DNA from 2 places in the Kocuria sediminis genome. Region 1 is predicted to be linked to the other one. Evidence: riboswitches for the same ligand, from Rfam matches in the RefSeq annotation. Region 1 holds a riboswitch; the other holds the start of a gene.
The links. A riboswitch is a leader RNA that binds a small molecule or an ion and turns the genes downstream of it on or off. The one in region 1 is predicted to bind S-adenosylmethionine.
Positions count from the first base shown of each region.

Region 2: another riboswitch for S-adenosylmethionine. It lies ahead of GMA12_RS10825 (MetQ/NlpA family ABC transporter substrate-binding protein); the one in region 1 lies ahead of GMA12_RS15865 (cobalamin-independent methionine synthase II family protein).

Region 1 is NZ_WOGU01000015.1:77,875-85,446, reverse strand. Features, by position in the region: gene GMA12_RS15870 (cobalamin-independent methionine synthase II family protein) at 1-927, opposite strand, end outside; gene GMA12_RS15865 (cobalamin-independent methionine synthase II family protein) at 977-2,194, opposite strand; SAM riboswitch class I at 2,207-2,311, opposite strand; gene GMA12_RS15860 (3-hydroxybutyrate dehydrogenase) at 2,484-3,239, shown strand; gene GMA12_RS15855 (IclR family transcriptional regulator) at 3,256-4,035, opposite strand; gene GMA12_RS15850 (CoA transferase subunit A) at 4,179-4,922, shown strand; gene GMA12_RS15845 (CoA transferase subunit B) at 4,919-5,641, shown strand; gene GMA12_RS15840 (acetyl-CoA C-acetyltransferase) at 5,638-6,828, shown strand; gene GMA12_RS15835 (short-chain fatty acid transporter) at 6,966-7,572, shown strand, end outside.
Region 2 is NZ_WOGU01000008.1:81,862-89,433, forward strand. Features, by position in the region: gene ispG (flavodoxin-dependent (E)-4-hydroxy-3-methylbut-2-enyl-diphosphate synthase) at 1-15, opposite strand, end outside; gene GMA12_RS10810 (M50 family metallopeptidase) at 160-1,494, opposite strand; gene GMA12_RS10815 (methionine ABC transporter permease) at 1,683-2,282, opposite strand; gene GMA12_RS10820 (methionine ABC transporter ATP-binding protein) at 2,339-3,418, opposite strand; gene GMA12_RS10825 (MetQ/NlpA family ABC transporter substrate-binding protein) at 3,415-4,305, opposite strand; SAM riboswitch class IV at 4,406-4,522, opposite strand; gene dxr (1-deoxy-D-xylulose-5-phosphate reductoisomerase) at 4,568-5,854, opposite strand; gene GMA12_RS10835 (GlsB/YeaQ/YmgE family stress response membrane protein) at 5,967-6,236, opposite strand; gene GMA12_RS10840 (monocarboxylic acid transporter) at 6,460-7,572, opposite strand, start outside.

The DNA of each region.
Region 1 (7,572 bases):
GAAGGTGTAGCCGCCGGCATTGATGGTCAGCATGAGGTCCACGAGGTGCTTGAGCTCGAGGTCCGTGGTGTGCGGGCCGTGCCAGGAGCCCCAGCACAGGTGGAAGCGCACCTGCTCCTCGGGGATCCCGCGCAGCGCGTGGTTGAGCGCCTCGACGCGCAGCCGCGTGAAGGCCAGGTAGTCCTCCACCGTGGGCTCCGGGTTGACCTGGTCCCAGGACTCCGCGATGGAGGGATCGTCGATCTGCACGATCAGCCCGGCCGCGGCGATCGCCAGGTACTCCTCCCGCATGGCGTCGGCGCACGCGTAGACGAGCTCCTCGTCGGTCCGGTAGTACTCGTTGGTCACGCGCGCGCAGGAGCCCGGGGACAGCGCCGCGACGAACCCCGTCTCCGCGCCCGTGGCGGCCATGGCGGCCTTGAGGTTGCGGACGTCGGAGGCCACCGCCTCCTGCCCGGTGTAGGTCAGCGGTCCGGTGATCTTCGGCTGCGTGGTCGAGGAGCGCCCGGTGAGGATGCCCGACGCCGGGTCCTCGTACGCCTCCCGGAACCGCTCCCGGTCCCGGCGATCCGGGAAGCTCGTGAGCACGACGTGCCCGGGCGAGGAGCGCCTGCGCTCCGTGGACGCCCACCGGTCCTCGTCCGTGGGCGTCAGCCCGCCGAGGCGCGAGAAGGAGTAGTTCCACCAGGCCCCGTAGTCGACGGCGCTGGACATCGTGTGCCCGTACTCGCCGTCGTTGACCACGTCCACGCCGGTCTCCCGCTGGCGCCGCACGACGTCCTCGACGCCCGTGGCGAGCTCGTCCGTGAGCTGCTCGAACGTGATCGCGCCCTCGGCGTGCTGCCGGTTGGCCTCCAGGAGGCGCGGGGTCCGGGGCAGGGAGCCCACATGGGTGGTCTGCACGCGATCGGTGTTCTGCAGGGTCATGGAGGTGCTCCTCGGGGGTGGCTGACGGGGGTGGGTGCGGGCGGGGCGCTCAGGCCCAGAGCCGGCGCGAGGCGAGCTCGGCGCCGCGGGCGAGCGTCTCGAGCTTCGCCCACGCGATCTGCGGGTGCACCCGCCCGCCCAGGCCGCAGTCGGTCGAGGCGATGACGCTCTCGCGCCCCACGAGCTTGGCGTAGCGCTCGATCCGGTCGGCGACGAGCTCGGGGTGCTCCACGACGTTGGTGGCGTGCGAGACCACGCCGGGCAGGATCAGCTTGCCCTCGGGCAGGGCGTGGTCCTCCCAGACCTTCCACTCGTGCTCGTGCCGGGCGTTGGCGCCCTCGAAGGAGTAGGCGCCCGCGTCGATCGACAGCAGCAGGTCCACCAGGTGCTTGAACTCGAGGTCCGTGGTGTGCGGGCCGTGCCAGGAGCCCCAGCACAGGTGGAAGCGGATCCGCTCCTGCGGCAGACCGCGGAGGGCGTGGTTGAGGGCCTCCACGCGGAGCTGGATGAAGCGCCGGTAGTCCTCGACGGCCGGCTCAGGGTTGATCTGGTCCCAGGACTCGGCGATGGAGGGGTCGTCGATCTGCAGCACCAGGCCGGCGTCGAGGATCGCGGTGTACTCCTCACGGAGCACGTCCGCCCACGTGTAGAGGAACTCCTCCTCGCTCGCGTAGTGGTGGTTGCCGATCCGTGCGGCCGAGCCGGGGGACAGGGCGGCGACGAAGCCCTCGGCCGCCCCCGTCTCCCGCAGCGCGGCGGTGAGGTTGGCGACGTCGGAGGACACCGCGTCCCGGCCGGTGTAGCTGATCGGCCCGGTCGCCGCCGGGAACACGGGCGGCGGCAGGTCGGGGTCGGCCAGGTGGATGCCGGAGGAGGGGTCCGTGTAGGCGTCGTGGAAGGCGGCGAGGTCCCGCCGGTCCAGGAAGCTCGTGAGCACCACGTTGCCGGGGGTCGAGCGCTTCGGGACGTGGACGTCGTTGTCGTCGACGATCTCGAGCCCGCCCGTGCGGTCGAAGGAGTAGGTCCACCACGCGCCGTAGTCCACCGAGTGGGTCATCGCGTGGCCGTACTCGCCGTCGTTGACCACGTCGATGCCGGCCTCGCGCTGGCGGCGCACGACGTCCACGACGGCGTCCCGCAGCAGGCGGTCGAACTCCTCGGCCCCGGCCGCGCCCGGGACACGGGCCTCGTTGGCCTCCAGCAGCTCCGGTGTCCGGGGGAGGGACCCGGCGTGGGACGTGAGGATGCGGTCGGCACTGTGCAGCATGGGGCGCTGTCCTTTCCATCGGTCCTGGCGGTAGCACCGGGGCGGAGGCGCGGGGGCCGTCCGTGCGGGTTGCTGCGGCGTCGTCGAGCCAGGTCTCTCGGCCGCTCTGGATGGTGACGACCCCATCCAATCCCACGGCCCGGATGTTGCGCCATTCGGGACCCGCGTGACGGGCATGACGCCGTGTGACGCGCGGGTCCCTGCTCGCCGTCGTGCTCCGGATCACATACCGTGACGGTGACCGGTGCCCCGGACCCTGTGGGCGCGGCGGACGGAAGGAAGGATCTCCATGTTCCAGGACAACGGCCTCGAGGGCCGCACCGCGCTGGTGACCGGTGGAGCGAGCGGCATCGGACTGGCCGCGGCCCGCGCCCTGGCGGGCGCCGGGGCGCACGTGGTCGTGGCCGACGTCGACGAGGCCGGCGCGCAGCGGGTCGCCGACGAGCTCGGCGGGCGGGCGTGGGCCGTCGACCTGCTCGACACCGCGGCGCTGGCCGGACTGAGCCTGGAGGCGGACGTGCTCGTGAACAACGCCGGCATCCAGAAGGTGTCCCCGATCCAGGACTTCGACCCCGCCGACTTCCACCGGATCCTCGTGCTCATGCTCGAGAGCCCGTTCCTGCTGGTGCGCGCGGCCCTGCCGCACATGTACGAGCGGGGCTGGGGGCGGGTCGTGAACATCTCGTCCGTGCACGGGCTGCGGGCCTCCCCCTACAAGAGCGCCTACGTCGCGGCCAAGCACGGCCTCGAGGGGCTGTCCAAGACCGTGGCCCTGGAGGGGGCGGCGCACGGGGTGACCAGCAACTGCGTCAACCCCGGCTACGTGCGCACCCCGCTGGTCGAGAAGCAGGTCGCCGACCAGGCCAGGGTGCACGGGATCCCCGAGTCCGAGGTCGTGGAGCGGATCATGCTCGGCGAGACGCCGGTGAAGAAGCTCGTGGACCCCGAGGACGTCGGCAGCCTCGTGGCGTGGCTGGCCGGACCGCACGCCTCCATGGTCACCGGCGCGTCCTACACGATGGACGGGGGCTGGACGGCGCGCTGAGCGGACCGCGGACCGTTCAGCGGTGGCCCAGCTCCCGGGAGAGCCGGTGGGCCTCCGTGAGCAGGGCCCGCCCCAGGAGGCCGCGGCGCTCCCCGGCGAAGCGCGGCTCGATCCCCGTGAGGCTCAGGGCGTAGACCGGCGCGCCGGTCGCGTCGAAGACCGCCGCGGCCATGCCCCAGCTGCCCTCCACGATCAGCCCCGGGTTCACCGCGAAGCCCTCCCGCCGCACGTCCTCCAGCAGCTCGCGGATCCGCTCGGAGGTGTGCAGCGGGCCCCACTCGGCGCGGACCGCGGTCGTGGCGGCGAGGATCCGCTCCACCTCCGCGTCCGGCAGGTGGGCCAGGACCACCAGACCGGCCGAGGCCACCCCCAGCGGCAGCCGCAGGCCCTCGTACAGCACGTGGGAGCGGATCGGGAACGCCCCCTCCACCCGCGCCAGGCACACCGTCTCGGTTCCCCGGCGGGCCGAGAGGAACGCGCTCTCCCCCGTGGCCTCGGCGAGCCGGCGCAGCGACGGCCCGGCCAGCTCCCGGATCGGGTAGCGGTGGGCCGCGACCGCGCCCAGCACGTAGAGCTCCGGGCCGAGCTGCCACGCCGTGCTGCCGGCCGGGCGGTCCACCAGTCCCTCCTCGGCCAGCCCCGTCAGGAGGCGGTGCACGGTGGGGCGCGTCAGCCCGGTCGCCGCCGCGAGCTCCGCCACGGTGCTGCCCTGCTCCCGCCCCGCGACGGCGCGCAGCAGCTGCGCGACGCGGTGGACCACCTGGGTGCCCGAGCCGGCCCCGACCTTCTCCGTCATGGACTCCACTATATGGACATTCGGGGACCTGATGGCCGGATGCTGAGGAAAGTCCGCGGGATCCCGGCCCACCGGTTGACCGGTATGTGGGGTGTTCCTAGATTGAGTCCTGGGTCACAGTTCACCGACAGGAAGGGACAAGGGTGTCCAAGGTCATCGACAACGCCGCCGAGCTGCTCGCGGAGCACCTGCGGGACGGCATGACGCTCGCCGTCGGCGGGTTCGGGCTCAGCGGGATCCCGCGGGACCTCATCGAGGCGGTCCGCGACTCCGGGGTCACCGGTCTCACGGTGGTCTCCAACAACATGGGCGTGGACGGCAAGGGCCTCGGGGTGCTGCTGGAGAACCACCAGGTCACGAAGGTGCTCGCCTCCTACGTGGGCGAGAACAAGCTCTTCGCCCAGCAGTACCTGGACGGCGAGCTCGAGGTCGAGTTCAACCCGCAGGGCACGCTCGCCGAGCGGCTCCGGGCCGGCGGCGCGGGCATCCCCGCCTTCTACACGAGGACCGGGGTCGGCACCCTCGTGGCCGAGGGCAAGCCGCACGCCGAGTTCGACGGCGAGACCTACGTGCAGGAGCGCGGCATCGTGGCCGACATCGCTCTGGTGCACGCCCACACCGGTGACACCGACGGGAACCTCGTCTACCGCTACACCGCGCGCAACTTCAACCCGATCGTCGCCACCGCCGGGAAGCTCACCGTCGCCGAGGTCGAGCACCTCGTGCCGGTCGGCGAGATCCACCCCGACCACATCGTGACCCCCGGCGTCTACGTCCAGCACGTCGTGCCGTACAGCGGCGCGCCCAAGGACATCGAGCAGCGCACCGTCCGCCCCCGCCCCGCCACGGCCGGGCAGCCCTCCCACCAGAACGGAGACCACGCATGAGCTGGACCCGCGACGAGATGGCGGCGATCGCCGCCGTGGAGCTCTCCGACGGCGACTACGTCAACCTCGGCATCGGCATCCCCACCCTGGTGGCCAACAACCTGCCCGAGGGCGTGAACGTGGTGCTGCAGTCGGAGAACGGCGTGCTCGGCATGGGCCCGTTCCCCTACGAGGGGGAGGAGGACCCGGACCTGATCAACGCCGGCAAGCAGACCATCACGCTGCTGCCCGGGGCCTCGATCTTCGACTCCGCCACGTCCTTCGGGATGATCCGCGGCGGCCACGTCAAGATCGCGATCCTGGGGGCCATGCAGGTCTCCGGCTCGGGCGACCTCGCCAACTGGATGATCCCCGGCAAGATGGTCAAGGGCATGGGCGGGGCCATGGACCTCGTCGCGGGCACCCCGCGCGTCGTCGTGCTGACCGAGCACGTGACCAAGGACGGCTCCGCCAAGATCAAGACCGAGTGCGACCTTCCGCTCACCGGTGTGGGCGTGGTCGACCGCATCGTCACGGACCTGTGCGTCTTCGACGTCGAGGACGGCGGGCTCGTGCTGCGCAGCCTCGCCCCCGGCGTCACCGAGGACGAGGTCCGCGCGAAGACCGAGGCGTCCTTCCGCACCGAGCTGCAGGACGTCACCCCCGAGAGCGTCCCCACCGAGACCGCTCCGACCGAGACCGTGTCCGCCGCACCAGGTGCTGCCGAGGAGAACCGATGAACACCCCGAACGACGTCGTCATCCTGTCCGGCGCCCGCACGCCCCAGGGCAAGATCCTGGGGCAGCTGGCGTCCCTCACCGCGGCCGAGCTGGGCGCCCACGCCATCACGTGCGCGCTCGAACGCGCCGGCCTCACCCCCGACCAGGTCGACTACGTGATCATGGGCCACGTCCTGCAGGCCGGGGCCGGCCAGAACCCCGCCCGCCAGGCGGCGGTCACCGCCGGCATCCCGCTCGGGGTGCCCGCCGAGACCGTCAACAAGGTGTGCCTCTCCGGGCTCGTGGCCATCACCAACGCCGCCCGGATGATCCGGGCCGGCGAGGCCGAGATCGTCGTGGCCGGCGGCCAGGAGTCCATGACCAACGCCCCGCACCTCGCCGCGGGGGTGCGGCAGGGCAAGAGCTACGGCGACCTGAAGCTCGAGGACGCCGTGGCCAAGGACGGTCTCGTGGACGTCGCCGCCTGCGTGTCCATGGGCTCGCTCACCGAGTCCGGCAACGGCGAGCGGTCCATCTCCCGCGCGGAGCAGGACGAGGTCGCGGCCCAGAGCCACCGGCGCGCGGCCCGCGCCACCGCCGACGGCGTCTTCCGCGAGGAGATCGCCCCGGTGACGATCCCGCAGCGCAAGGGCGACCCGCTCGTGGTCGACGCCGACCAGGGCATCCGGCCGGACGCCACGGCCGAGTCCATGGGGAGCCTGCGGCCGGCGTTCGCCAAGGACGGCACCATCACCGCCGGCAACTCCTCGCCGCTGTCCGACGGGGCGGCGGCCGTGGTGCTGACCAGCCGGGGATACGCCGAGCGCCACGGGCTGGAGCACCTCGCCGTCGTCGGCGCCCCCGGCCAGGTCGCCGGACCCGACACGTCCCTGCACTCCCAGCCGTCCCGGGCCATCGAGGCCGCCGTCGAGAAGGCCGGCTGGACCGTGCAGGACCTCGACTTCATCGAGATCAACGAGGCGTTCGCCTCCGTGCTGATCCAGTCCCTGCGGGACCTCGACTACCCGCTGGAGCAGGCCAACATCCACGGCGGCGCGGTGGCCCTCGGCCACCCGATCGGGGCCTCCGGGGCGCGCCTGGCCCTGCACGCGGCGCTCGAGCTCTCCCGCCGCGGCTCCGGCAAGGCCGCGGTCTCCCTCTGCGGCGGCGGCGGCCAGGGCGAGGCGCTGCTGCTCTACCGCGACTGACCCCGTCCGGCCCCCGCGACCCACCCGCCCCGCCCCCACCGCGAGACACCACGCCCGCCCCCGGTGACCACGAGCACCCGTGGTCACCGGGGGCCGGCGTGGATCCTCGCGCGCCCCCCACCGCAGGAGATCCCGTCATGAGCACCGACATCCGTGAGCCCGCGATCGCCCGGGCCATGCGGCCCGTCAACTCGGTCGTCGAGAAGTACATCCCGTCCGCGCTGAACTTCGCGATCCTGCTGAGCGTCGCCGTGGGCGTCATGGCGCTGCTGCTCACGGACGCCGGGCCCGCCGACGTGCTGCGCGGCTGGGGCGAGGGGCTCGCCGGGCTGCTCGCCTTCATGACCCAGATGGCGCTGATCCTGCTGCTGGGCCACGCCCTCGCCAACACCCGGCCGGTGCGCCGGCTGCTCGGCGGCCTCGCCCGGGTGCCCCGCACGGCGCTGCAGGCCTACGTGTTCGTCTTCCTCGTGGCGGCGCTCGCCTCCCTGATCACCTGGGGGCTCGGCCTCGTCGTCGGCGCCCTGCTCGCCCGCGACGTCGCCGCCGAGGGGGACCGCCGCGGCCTGGAGCTGAGCTTTCCGATGCTGGTGGCCTCCGGGTTCTCCGGCTTCGTGGTCTGGCACATGGGCTACTCCGGGTCCGGGCCGCTCACCGCGGCCACCCCGGGCTCCTTCATCGAGGAGCAGATCGGGCGCACCGTGCCCATCACGGAGACCACCTTCTCCGCCTGGAACATCACCG
Region 2 (7,572 bases), on a different contig from region 1:
GCTGACCGGGGTCAAGGGTTCCTCCGAGGAGTTCGCGGACAGGTGCGGGAACGGTGGCGGGCGGACCCGGTCGCCGGGTCCGTCGTCGCCTCCCATTGTGCCCCATGCCCCGGGACGGTTCCTGGGCGCGGTCCCCGGATTCCGCCGTGGCCGAACGGCTCAGAACAGCTGCACGGGCTTCACGATGTCCGCGTAGACCAGCAGGACCGACATCCCGATCATCAGCACGGCCACGGCGTAGGTCAGCGGGAGCAGCCGCGCCGGGTCGAACGGGCCCGGGTCGGCGCGGCCCAGCAGCCGGGCGACGCCCCGCCGCAGGCCCTCCCACAGGGCGCCGGCCACGTGCCCGCCGTCCAGGGGCAGGAGGGGCAGCAGGTTGAAGACGAACAGCGCCAGGTTCACCGATCCGATCAGCCCGACCAGGGAGGCCGCCTTGTCCCGCAGCTCGATCTCCTCGTGGGCGGCGATCTCCCCGGAGATCCGGCCGATCCCGACCACGGAGATGGGCCCGTCCGGGTCCCGCGGCGCGTCCGAGAACGCCGCCTGCCCCACCTCGTAGATCCGCTGCGGCAGGTGCAGCACGACCCCGGCGATCTGCTCCAGGCCGTCGAGCACCGCGCCGGGCACCGCGGTGAGCGGCTGCCGGACGGGAACGGCGGTGGGGCTGATCCCGATGAACCCCACCTCCTCGTAGCGGGGCGCGCCGTCGGGGCCCGTCACGGCGGCGCCGGTGTCGTCGACCACCGGCCGGGAGGTGAGGATCGGGGTGAGCGCGGTCCGCACCTCCGCCCCGTCGCGCTCGACCACCACGGGGATCCGTTCCCCGGCGCGGTCGCGGATCCGCGCGGTGAGCTCCTCCCACGTGGCCACGGGGGCGCCGGCGACGGCGGTGACGACGTCCCCGGGGCGCAGTCCGGCCGCGTTGGCCGGCGCCTCGGGGTCCTCCGCACGGCACTCGCTCTGCCCGGCGGCCTGCCGCTCGGCGGGCACCACGCACTCCGAGACCCACGCGACCGTCGTGGTCGGGGTCGCCGTGCCGAACCCGGTGAGCAGCACGGCGAGGCACACGGTGCCCAGCAGCAGGTTCATCACGGGCCCGCCGAGCATGATCACGATCCGCTTCCACACGGGCAGGCGGTAGAAGACGCGGGCCTCGTCCCCGGGGGCCAGCTGCACGGCGGAGGCGCTGCGGGCCTCGGCGGCGAGCTGCTGGAGGACCCCGGTGCCGGCGGTCCGCGCTGTGCTCCCCGCCCGGGCGGGCGGGTACATCCCGACCATGGAGATGTAGCCGCCCAGCGGCACGGCCTTGAGCCCGTACTCGGTCTCCCCGCGGCGGCGGGAGAACACGGTGCGGCCGAAGCCGACCATGTACTGGGTGACGCGCACGCCGAAGAGCTTGGCGGGGACCAGGTGGCCGAGCTCGTGCAGGGCGATGGAGACCGCGATGGCCACGGCGGCGAGCAGCACGCCCACCAGGAACAGGACCACGCCCATCCGGGGACCTCCGGGGATCGTCGGGTCGTCCCCGGCGGGCGCCGGGGACGGCAGGGCCGCGCGTGCGCGGCGAGGACCAGTGTGCACCACGATCCTGGACGGACGGTGTCACGGTCCCGCGCACGACGACGGCCGGTCGCCTCCGGGGAGGGACCGGCCGTCGCGGGCAGCGCCGGGGCGCCGGGGCGTCAGCGGCGCAGGATGCGCCGGGCCAGCCGGTTGCCCACCAGCTGGACGAGCTGGACGAGGACGACGATCACGGCGACCGCCGCCCACGTGACCTCGTCGTTGAACCGCTGGTAGCCCAGGCGCAGGGCGAAGTCGCCCAGTCCCCCGGCGCCGATGGCCCCGGCCATCGCGGACATGTCCGTGATGCCGATGACCAGGAAGGTGTAGCCGAGCACCAGGGGCCCGAGGGCCTCGGGCAGGATCACGGTGGTGATGATCCTCCCCCGCGAGACGCCCATCGAGCGGGCGGCCTCCACCACGCCGGGGTCCACGCTCATCAGGTTCTGCTCGACGATGCGGGCCACCGCGAACATCGCCCCGATGGTCATCGCGAAGATCGCCGCGTTGGGGCCCAGACGGGTCCCGACGACCTGCTGCGTCAGCGGCCCGAGCGCCGCCAGGAGGATGATGAAGGGGATCGGCCGGACGAAGTTCACGACGAGGTTGAGCCCCTCGTGCACCACGCGGTTCTCCAGGATGTTGCCCCGGCGGGTCACGTAGAGGCCCACGCCCACGAGCATCCCGAGGAACCCGGCGAGGACGAGGGTGACGGACACCATGTAGAGGGTCTCGCCGAGCGCGGAGAGCAGCTCGGGGCCCAGCACGGACCAGTCGTTCACGCGGCCACCTCTCTCAGGGTCGTGATGCGGGACAGCTCGTCGACCACGGCCTGCACGGCCGCGTCCTCACCGGTCAGCTCGAAGGTCAGGGACCCGAAGGACTGCTCCTGGAGCACGCTGATCCCGCCGTAGGCGATGGTGAAGCGGACCCCGCGGGCGGCGCCGTCGGAGAGCACCCCGCCGATGTCCACGCCGTCGCCGACGTCCACGATCACCAGGCGCCCGTGGTGGGCCCGGCGCAGCCGCTCGACCTCGCGCTCGTCCGGCACCGAGTGCAGGACGGAGGAGACGAAGCGGCGTGCGGTCTCGGTGCGCGGCCGGGCGAAGATGTCCACGGTCGAGCCGTGCTCCACCACCTTGCCGTCCTGCATCACGGCCACGCGGTCGGCGATCGCCCGGACCACGTCCATCTCGTGGGTGATGATCACGATCGTGATGCCCAGCTCCCGGTTGACCCGCTGCAGCACCTGCAGCACCTCCTGAGTGGTCTCCGGGTCCAGGGCGCTCGTCGACTCGTCGGCGAGCAACAGCTTCGGGCTGGTCGCCAGCGCGCGGGCGATGCCCACGCGCTGCTTCTGCCCGCCGGAGAGCTGCTCCGGGTAGTTGCCGGCGCGCGCGGACAGGCCCACGAACTCCAGCAGCTCGGCGACCCGCGCCTGCCGCTTCTCCTTGGGCCAGCCGGCCCGCTTGAGCGGGTACTCGACGTTGCCGGCCACGGTCCGGGACGTGAACAGGTTGAACTGCTGGAAGATCATCCCGATCTCCCGCCGGACGGGCGCCAGCTCGGTCTCCTTGCGGCCGGCGACCTCGAAGCCCTCCACGGTCAGGGACCCGGAGGAGACGGGCTCGAGCCCGTTGATCAGCCGCACCAGGGTGGACTTGCCCGCCCCGGAGTAGCCGATCACGCCGAAGATCTCGCCGCGGTGGACGTCGAGGCTGACGTCGTCGACGGCCAGCACCTCGCGCGCGGCCCGCCCGGAGCCGGTGCGGAAGGACTTCGAGACGTTGCGGAAGGAGACGAGCACCTCGTCCGGGCGCCCGCGTGCGGGCGGCCCGGAGGGGACCGCCGCGCTCACTGGTCCTGGTCCTTCAGCTCCTGCTGGTAGCGCGCGGTCAGCTCCTGCAGCTCCTCCGGCTCCAGCTGCAGCGGCACGGCCGTGTCCTTGGTCTCCTCCATCTCGGCGTCGATCACGGCCTGCTCGTGGTAGAGGTCCGCGACCTTCCGGAGGGTCTCGTCGTCGGCGAGCTCCTCGGTGGTGGTGAAGAGGTTGACGTAGGCGCGGGAGCCCTCCGCCTCGGGGTCGTCCTGGGCCAGGGCGGACTTCGGGTCGATGTCGGCGCGGGCGAGGAAGTCGTTGTTGATCACCGAGCCGGCCACGGAGTCCAGGGAGAGCACCGTCTGCTCGGCCGACACGGGGGTGACCCGCACCGTGGAGGCATCGGTGTCGACGTCGAGCTCGGTGGGGATGAGGGTGTCGCTCTTCAGCTCCACGAGACCGGCCGACTCGAGCACGAGCAGGGCCCGGGAGAGGTTCACGGCGTCGTTGGGCACGGCGATCTCGTCGCCCTTCTGGAACTGGTCCACGGAGTCGTACCCGTTGGAGTACAGGCCCAGCGGGTAGATCGACGTCGAGCCGATCGGGGTGATGGAGCCCCCGGCGGAGTTGTTGTAGTCGGCGAGGAAGGGGACGTGCTGGAACCAGGTCATGTCCACGTCGCCGGACTCGGTGGCCGGGTTGGGCTGGTTGTAGTCGGAGAAGTCGACGTACTCGACGGTGATGCCCTGCTCCTCGGCCAGCTGCTTGAGGACGTCGTGGGTCGGGTGGGAGCCGACGACGCCGATGCTGACCTTGCCGTCGGCCAGGGCGCCCTCGCCGGCGGCCTGGTCGGAGCCGCCGCAGGCGGTGAGGGTGAGGCCGAGGGTGGTGGCCAGGGCGAGGAGGGTGAGGCGCTGCGATCGCATGTCGTGCCTTTCCGTGGATCCAGGATGTCGGGAGTTCCCACCGGGACCACCGGGCCCGACGGCCACGGTCGAGGGCGCGCCGGAGGGCGCGTCCGCGGTCGAACCGTACTTGCCGCCGGCCCACGATGGCCGGTGCCGGATGGTTCACCTGGGGCACCCCACTACGGGAGAGGGTTGCCGCCCAGCAAGCCAGGGCTGCACGCTGGGACTCGTCATCCGCCCGACAGACTAGCACGTGCGCCGGGAGCCGGGCAGGGTCCGGTCAGCGGGCGAGGACCTCCTGGGCCCGCCGCCGGGCCCAGCGCTCGGCCTCCAGGACGGCGTCCAGGTCCAGGCCGCCGCCGTCCTGGTGCTCGCCCAGGACCGTCTCCACCGTGTCCACGATCGCCGGGAACCGGATCCGCCCGTCGTGGAAGGCGTGCACCGCCTCCTCGTTGGCGGCGTTGAACACGGCCGGGTGGGTGCCCCCGCGCTCCCCCGCGGCCTTGATCAGCTCGACGGCGGGGAACGCGTCCCGGTCCAGCGGCTCGAAGGTCCACTCGGTCGCGCGGGTCCAGTCGCACGCGGCGGCGGCACCGGGCACCCGGTGCGGCCAGGCGAGGCCGAGGGCGATGGGCAGGCGCATGTCCGGCGGCGAGGCCTGGGCCAGCGTCGACCCGTCCACGAACTGGACCATGGAGTGCACCACCGACTGGGGGTGGACGACCACGTCGATGCGCTCGAGGGGCACGTCGAAGAGCAGGTGCGCCTCGAGCACCTCCAGGGCCTTGTTCACCATGGAGGCCGAGTTCGTGGTGACCATCACGCCCATGTCCCAGGTGGGGTGGCGCAGGGCCTCGCGCGGGGTGACCGCCTCCAGCTGCGCCCGCGTGCGTCCGCGGAACGGCCCGCCCGAGGCCGTCAGGACGAGCCGGTCCACCTCGGCGGCGCTCCCGCCGCGCAGCGCCTGCGCCAGGGCGGAGTGCTCGGAGTCCACGGGGATCAGCGCGTCCGAGCGGCCCGAGGCCGCGGCCGCCTCCTTCACCAGGACTCCTCCGGCGATCAGCGACTCCTTGTTCGCCAGCGCCAGCCGGTGCCCGGCCCGCAGGGCCGCCAGGGTGGGGGCGAGACCGATCGAGCCGGTGATCCCGTTGAGCACGAGGTCGGCCTCGGGGTGCGCCGCGGCCGCCGTGGCGGCCTCGGGGCCGTGCAGGATCTCGGGCCGGTAGTCCCCGGCGCCGGCGGCCGCGGCGCGCGCACCGATCAGCCGGGCCAGCTCCCGGGCGTCCCCCCCGCCGCCGCTCGTCGCCACCACGGCGGCGCGGGTCTCCACGGCCTGCTCCGCCAGCAGCGGCAGCCGGCCCCGGCCGGCCGCGAGGGCCACCACGCGGAACGGCGCCCCGCCGTCGAGCCCGTTCGCCGCCCGCACGACGTCGAGCGCCTGGGTGCCGATCGAGCCCGTCGAGCCCAGCACGACGACCCGGCGGGGGCCGGCGGCGGCCAGCGCGCGCAGCTCGGGGGTCGGCTCGGGGGTCGGACGGGGTCGGGGGGCGGTGGAGGGGGAGATCATGGCCCCAGTATCCCCCAGCCGGACCGGCGCCCGGGCGCGGCGGGTCCGGACGGACCGAGGCCCCGGTCACCGTTTCCGGTGGCCGGGGCCTCGGGTGGCGCTGGGGTGCGGGTCAGTGCGTGCGGCCGCGGCGGCCGGCGACCGCGCCCCAGATGAAGAGCACGATGAGCGCTCCCACGACGGCGGTGATGATCGTGCCGATGTCGAACACGGACTCGAGGTCACCGATGCCGATCAGCGAGCCGAGGAAGCCTCCGAGGAGGGCGCCGACGATGCCCAGGACGATGGTGACGATGATGCCGCCACCCTGGTTGCCCGGCATGATGAGCTTCGCGAGTGCGCCCGCGATGAGACCGAGAACGATCCAGCTGATGATTCCCATGATTGCTCCTTATCCGTCCCGGGAGGGACTTTCATTGTAAGCAACCGGCGAGTTTCCCAGGAATACCCTGAGCCGGCTTCTGCAGCCACCCTACCGGACCGTCAGGCCTCTGTCTTTTCCCTTTCGTGAATCCCCGGTGCGGCTCCGGAGAACGACCTCGGCCCGCCCGAAGCCGGAGCTTCGGACGGGCCGAGGGTCCTCCCAGGTGGGAGCGGGGTCGGCGTCAGTGGGCGACGGGCTTCTCCGCACCGATGCCTGTGAGCGAACGCACCTCCATCTCGGACTGCTTGACCGGGTCCTCCAGGCGCCGTTCCGTCATGGAACCGATGAAGCCCAGGAGGAAGGACGCCGGGATGGAGACGATGCCCGGGTTCTGCAGCGGGAACCACGCGAAGTCGGCCGTGGGGATCATCGAGGTCTCGGCGCCGGACATCACCGGGGAGAAGATGATCAGGCCCACCGAGATGAGCAGGCCGCCGTACATGGACCAGACCGCGCCGCGGGTGGTGAACCGCCGCCAGTACAGGGAGTACACGATGGTCGGCAGGTTCGCCGAGGCCGCCACCGCGAAGGCCAGCGCCACGAGGAACGCGACGTTCTGCCCCTGCGCCCCGATGCCGCCCGCGATGGAGACGATGCCGATGACCACCACGGTGGTCTTGGCGACCCGCAGCTCCTGGCGGGGGTCGGAGTTCCCCTTCTTGAGGACGCTGGTGTAGATGTCGTGGGCGAAGGACGCCGAGGCCGTGATGGCCAGGCCGGCGACGACCGCGAGGATCGTGGCGAACGCCACGGCGGCGATGATGCCCATCAGCAGGGAGCCGCCGAGCTCGAAGGCCAGCAGCGGAGCCGCGGAGTTCACGCCGCCGGGGGCCGCCTGGATCCGCTCGGCGCCGATGAGGGCCGCCGCGCCGAAGCCCAGGACGAGGGTGAAGAGGTAGAACAGGCCGATCAGCGCGATCGCCCACACCACGGACTTGCGGGCCTCCTTGGCGGTGGGCACCGTGTAGAAGCGCATCAGCACGTGGGGCAGGCCGGCGGCGCCGAAGACCAGGGCCAGCCCCAGGGAGATGAAGTCCAGCTTGCTCGTCTCGCTCACGCCGTACTTCAGCCCGGGCTCCAGAATGGCGGGGTTGCCGGAGACGGCGACCGCGTCACCCAGCAGGGAGGAGAAGTTGAAGCCGTAGAGCGCCAGGATCCAGACGGTCATCAGCGCCACGCCCGAGATCAGCAGCACGGCCTTGATGATCTGCACGTAGGTGGTGCCCTTCATGCCGCCCACGAGCACGTAGACGATCATCAGCACGCCCACGACCACGATCACGAGGGACTGCCC